2 regions of the Paenibacillus sp. FSL H7-0918 genome follow, and region 1 is predicted to be linked to the other one. Evidence: a T-box and tRNA genes for the amino acid it is inferred to sense, from the RefSeq annotation. Region 1 holds a T-box; the other holds one or more tRNA genes.
What was found. The T-box of region 1 lies ahead of metG (methionine--tRNA ligase). A T-box ahead of a tRNA ligase gene usually reads a tRNA of that ligase, here a tRNA-Met.
Positions count from the first base shown of each region.

Region 2: it has a tRNA-Met gene. The T-box ahead of metG (methionine--tRNA ligase) is inferred to sense a tRNA for this amino acid. The anticodon was not compared.

Region 1 is NZ_JBBOWJ010000001.1:287,464-290,616, reverse strand. Features, by position in the region: gene htpG (molecular chaperone HtpG) at 1-440, shown strand, start outside; gene MHI15_RS01380 (DUF4362 domain-containing protein) at 502-966, opposite strand; T-box leader at 1,092-1,353, shown strand; gene metG (methionine--tRNA ligase) at 1,397-3,043, shown strand; gene MHI15_RS01370 (LysR family transcriptional regulator) at 3,053-3,153, opposite strand, start outside.
Region 2 is NZ_JBBOWJ010000001.1:1,349,313-1,352,465, reverse strand. Features, by position in the region: gene MHI15_RS06165 (MBL fold metallo-hydrolase) at 1-1,021, opposite strand, end outside; tRNA gene MHI15_RS06160 (tRNA-Met) at 1,216-1,281, shown strand; gene MHI15_RS06155 (sialidase family protein) at 1,718-2,854, opposite strand; gene MHI15_RS06150 (hypothetical protein) at 2,969-3,153, opposite strand, start outside.

The DNA of each region.
Region 1 (3,153 bases):
AAGAATTTAAATCCGTATCCAGCGGAGATCTGGGGATCGAAGCCGACGAAGCGGACAAGCCAACGGAAGCGGAAGAGAACGAAAACAAGGAGCTTTTTGAAGCGATGAAGGACATCCTGTCCGGCAAAGTGAAAAATGTCAAAGCTTCCAAACGTTTAAAGACTCATCCGGTATGTCTCTCTGCTGAAGGTGAACTGACAATCGAGATGGAAAAAATCCTGAAATCGATGCCGAATGGCCAAGAGGTGCAAGCGGATAAGGTACTCGAAATCAACATCCATCACGAAGTGTTCCAGTCCTTGAAGGCGGCAGCAGAGAACGACAAAGAAAAGCTCGGTTTATACACGAACCTGCTGTACAACCAAGCCCTGTTGATCGAAGGTCTACAGGTTAGTGATCCTGTTCAGTTCACCAATGATATTTGCAAAATCATGAAATAATATGAAGTACAGAGACCATCCAATTGTATTATGATTGGGTGGTCTTTTTTATTTCAGTATTTCATTTTGTTGTGCGAAAAAGGTAGTAATCAATTTCAGAGTCATTATTTGTGCAACCGCTGATCGAATAGATAATTTCACCTTGTGTGCTTTTTTTACTCGTCACTTCGGAGCAGGTATCGGTTCTGACTCCTGTGTTGCTTCCACCAAATGCATCATTAGAAGTATCATAGCTGTAATTAATCACGTTACCGTCAAATTTTAAATCCTTAAATATGGGATCGCCTTCATCTGTGTAACTTGTAACGCGTATATTGTCTGCTTTTTTGCTGGAGAGATTAGTTATAAATTTCTCGAATTTATCGAGGTTGTACACTTTTTCAAAAGAAACAATATCCCCTCTACTGATGGCTTCTTTGGAAGTATAGGGTTCACTTTTGGGAACAGAATTAACTTTATTATCGGAACAACCCCATACTCCTGCTAGTAAAAGAACAGAGAGTGTAAGCAAATTTACTTTTTTCACTGAGGGACCTCCTTGTAACGTATTTATATAAAAGACGGAGATTAACTGGAAAAGTTACAGAGAGCTTGATGTTTCACATTGACAATAAACAACAAATTGAGTATTATTTTCTCTAACTTGAATATGTAAAAGCAAAGAAGAGAAAGAGTACCACGGCAATTCTTTCAACAGAGAGCTCCGGTCGCTGAAAAGGAGTAAAGAAAACCCTTGGGAATATGGTCTCAGAGCTGCGCATCGAAACCTTATGGGTTGTAGGCTGCGCCGGAACCTGCATCCGTTACAGTGCTAGGGTATAAACGTTAATTAACGTCGTACCTGAAGAGGTAAATGTCATGAGGCATTTATAAAATTAGGTGGTAACACGTGAGTAGAACTCTCGCCCTTTGTGGATGGGAGTTTTTTGTTGTCTAAAAAAAGGAGGAGAAGGTTAATGAGTAATGTGTTTATAGGTGGCGCTTGGCCGTATGCGAATGGATCTTTACATCTGGGGAGATTATCAAGTGTGTTGCCTGGGGATGTGCTGGCACGATATTTTCGCTCCAAAGGGGATAACGTATTATATGTATCAGGCAGTGATTGCCATGGCACACCCGTAGCAGTTCAGGCTGCGAATGAAGGGATTACGCCGGGAGCTTTTGCAAGCAGATATCATGAAGAGTTTCTGAAGTGTTTTGAACAGCTGGGATTTAGTTATGATCTATATACTCGAACGGATCAACAGCAGCATCATAAGGTTGTGCAAGCGTTGTTTACAAAGCTGCTAGAGAATGGTCATTTATATAAAAAAACCATTGCGCAATGTTACTGCGAGGTGGATCAGCGCTTTTTGCCAGACAGATATGTGGAAGGGACTTGTCCGGTATGTGGTGAGCGGGCGCGAGGGGATCAATGTGATTATTGTTCTACGATTCTAGATCCTGCCGATTTGTTAGACAGAGTCTGCAAATTATGTGGGAATACACCAACAGAAAGGCCGACAGAACATTATTATCTTAGCTTATCTAATTTTCAGTCTGAATTAACGGAATATGTAGAGGAAGCACAATTTTGGAGAGAAAACGCTATAAAACTGACTAAACGTTATTTAAAAGAAGAGCTGCAGGACCGCGCGGTAACAAGAGACTTGTCTTGGGGTGTAGATGTTCCTGTGGCTGGATTTGAAGATAAAAAAATTTATGTTTGGATTGAGGCGGTAAGTGGTTATTTATCAGCCAGTAAGCAGTGGGCTGCACAGTCCGGAGGAAACTGGGAGGATTTTTGGTTAGAGGAAAAAGGGGCGATTACCGCTTATTATGTGCATGGTAAAGACAATATTCCATTTCACACTTTAATATGGCCGGCTGTGTTATTAGGAGCAGGAGGTCTGCATTTACCGGACAGGATTATATCTAGCGAATATTTAACCCTTGAAGGGCAGAAATTCTCCACTAGCCGAAATTGGGCGGTCTGGGTACCTGATATTTTAGAGCGGTATCAGCCAGATTCTATTCGTTATTTCTTAATTGCCAATGGACCTGAGAAGCGGGACACGGATTTTTCCTGGAGAGAGTTTATTTATAGCCATAATGGAGAGCTGCTTGGAGCATTTGGTAACTTAGTGAACCGTTCATTGGCTTTTGTAGAAAAGTTTTATGAAGGGAAAGTGCCAAATGGGCAATTAGATAAGGGGTGGAAGGACAATATTGACCTCTTGTATCTGGAATCAGGACGGCTTATTGAGGCTGGGAATCTAAAAGATGCGCTGGAGTTTATTTTTTCTTATGTGCGCAAGGCAAACCAGTATTTCGATCTGCAAAAACCATGGATACGGATAAAAGAGGATCAGGTTTCTTGTGATTCTGCAATATACACATGTGTGCAGATTATTGCGAACTTAGCGAATTTGTTGCATCCGTTTCTACCGTTCTCTTGTGACAAGATCAGGGGGTTCCTGTCGTTAGAACTACCGAATTGGCAGCCTTGCTCGGTGCCCCCTTACCAACAGGTTACTGATTTACAATTATTGTTTGAACGAATTGATATTAGCCGTATTAAAGAAGAAGAGGATAGGCTAGATCAACAGCAAGTGAATAAATAGAGCTGGTATTTATCCATTCCTGAAGCTTTCAATAAACTTGGAAGCCAATGATGATAAGTATTTATCCTTAATCCAGACGGCGGCGACCCGCGTGCGTAGTGATTCACTAC
Region 2 (3,153 bases), 1.1 Mb from region 1:
TTTTATTTCCATCACTTATTGCAGTAATTGTACCTTTTTGGTCAGTTCGTAACACTGAAGTATTCGCATTTTTTAACCTTGTAAGAATCCCGGAATCTGGATGCCCGTAATTGTTTTTACCGACGCTTATTACTGCGTACTGTGGTTTAACAGCGTCGATGAATGCTTTACTGGTCGAACTACTGGAGCCATGATGCCCGACTTTTAATACGTCAGCTTTTAAATTCATGCCATCGGCTAACATATCGTTCTCAGAAGCCTTCTCGGCATCGCCGGTAAAGAGGAAGGACTTGTTTTTATATGTAACCTTTAAGACGGCACTCCAGTCGTTAAGGTTATCTCCATATTCTCTGGTAGGTGCCAGGAACTTCGCCTCAACACCAGTTAAAGGAATAGTAACTCCTTTAGTCACAGCTTTGATGGTACGTCTTTCATTCTTCACAGCAGTCAAAAAATCTTTGTATGTTTCAGTGGTATGTGATACTTTTGGAGCGTAGACAGATTTAACGTCCAATGCTTTTAGAACATCATCTAATCCACCAATGTGATCCGCGTCAGGATGAGTAGCAACCAGGGCATCAAGTGTTTTTACACCAAGAGCATTCAGGTACTTTACTACATTCTTACCCTGATCGTTATTACCTCCGTCAATGAGGACATATTGATTGTTCGGAGTTCGAATTAGAGTAGAGTCACCTTGTCCAACATCAAAAAAGTACACCTGAAGAGTGCCAACGTTTTGTTTCTTTGGTAAAAGCAAAGTTGGAGCTGGTGTAGCTGTAGGCTTTGCTGTTGGTTTCGCGGTAGGCTTAACAGCTGGTTTAGCAGTGGCAGCCGGTTTTGAATTTGAACTTCCACCATTGTGGTAATGGTATTCTCCGTTTTTTAGTCCCCACTTTGCGCAATTGGTGCGGCAATAATGACCGCCATTTGCATCGGTGCGTCCTGGATGCGCCTCAGCAAGTACAGGCATCAACAATAAAACAAGTGACATGAAGATTGGCACAATAATTCTTTTCATAAAAAAATAAACCCCCAATGTATGATTCTGGGAGTATTCTATCAGTTATAGGTAATTTTTTCTAGAGAACATTACGAAAACTTGCTAACGAATTTGTAAACGAAGTATCTGATATAGAGTTAAATTCATGAATAGAAAAACCCCTATAATAGAAGAAAAAGAAACACAGTTAAGCTTATTTTAACCTTTCCCCAAGCTCAGTTGGTTAGAGCGGTCGGCTCATAACCGATTGGTCGGGGGTTCGAGTCCCTCAGGGCCCACTTATCAAAAACCCTTACTTTGTAAGGGTTTTTTGCTGTCTGTAGGTTCCCTTGTAAGTAGAAGTGGATGAGTTGGAAAAGCGACAAAATAGAAAATGATCACATTTTGGTCACGGCGTTGTTAGATCCTCTGGTTTTATCACAGATCATCTGGAAAACGGTAAAAAGTATGTATTCTGTGGAACTGCACTCTTGTAGAGGAAAGGGGGACAGTCAAGACATATAGACTATTAAGTAGCAAGCACCATACGCCGTAGATTTTGATTGAATTAAAAGCATGTCCAATACGCTGAAATTGATGATTTCTTTGAACAGGTTAATGCTATTTTGATAAGAAGCAATAAAGGATGCCGCATGTTCGCTCGGCATCCTTTATTGCAAGTAGATATACTAACTTAACAGCCTTTTAATTTATCATCAGAAGTTGATTAATAGCTTATTGATTATCCCCAAACCAGATGTTCTCAGTACCGGTCCGCGTGTCTGTCCATACGCTCACTAGACGGCCTGTTTGGGGGACGATGGCATTACCGATGTAGTCCCCAATTAGGGGGATGCCGGTGACGTCAAAGGAAGTTGTTGTTATCCGGGTGTTTGTATACGTCATACCGCCATCTCTAGATGTTGCTAGATAAACATCAAGGTTGAGGGGGTTGACTCGATTAGTGTAATAGGTAACGAATATTGCACCATCCGCAGGGGATACGGTGATGGCTGGGAAAAAGTTTTGGGAGCCCACCGGACTACCTGTAATGGATATTGGTGCCCCCCAATCCACACCAAAATTGGTGGAAGTGGCAAGAAAAATATCGGAATAACCTTCTCGAAAATCTTGCCATACAGCATAGACATTACCTCGCGTCGTCGGTGCATTAGAAATATCTGCTGCGAGGGAAGGGTATGTCAGACATCTAAATGTATATCCCGGCAATGGATCTGGTGGGACTACAACGCTGGCGACCATGGTTTCAGGAGTAAAAATGACCCCACCGTCTGAGGATGTGCGAATTTTAAGATCAGTATTACCGGGAGGCTGATTGATCCATCCCACGATAACAATCCCATTTAATGTAATTGCTATACCGGGGAATTCTTCGAATTCTTCGACCGAAGACAGCAGGGAGGGACTGGAATAGGTACTACCGTTATCTAGGGAACGATTGAAGAATATCGTATTTCCCGGTATGAATTGTGTGTTGTAATCATGCGTATAACCAGTATATACATTTCCAAAAAAGGGACTTGATCCAGCTTTGTCGGTGACAACGACTACCTGATCATCATTTACAAACTGCCCAAACCCTTGATTCACGATGACTGGCGGTCCGAATGAAGAGGCATTGTCGGCAGATGTATAGGAGACGATCGACCCGCTGAGACCGTCTGAATCGAAGGCGTGGGCTAATACTACGAAAGTGGTCGGGAAAATATAATCAATATGTGGTGCTTCGATGCCTGCAAATCCTGTCGGTAACGGCAATAACGTTGTTGTCCAAGTGGCACCTGCGTCAATAGATTTGTATAAACCTATATTAGGAGGGCCTAATCGAAGATCTACAGCTACGGCAACCATAACTGAAGGATTAAGCCAATTTACCGCGATGGTGGGCTCAAACTGAACGCTTGCGCTCGGCGAAATTTGAATATTAGCCATGCTAAGCTCCTTTCGTCAGAGAGTTTTTGGTACTTATGGGTTCAGCTGAGCTATGAAAGTAAGTTCGGATTGCAGCACTCTTTGATGGGGAATGACGTTTCCTGACGAATCCGTTCCGAACACCGTGATAATCGTGTCTGCCGGTGCGTTTCCAGTTACGAGAAATTGGACTTCATAAGCTGAATTGCCTGCGATATTAAAACCGAGAAACTGGCTGG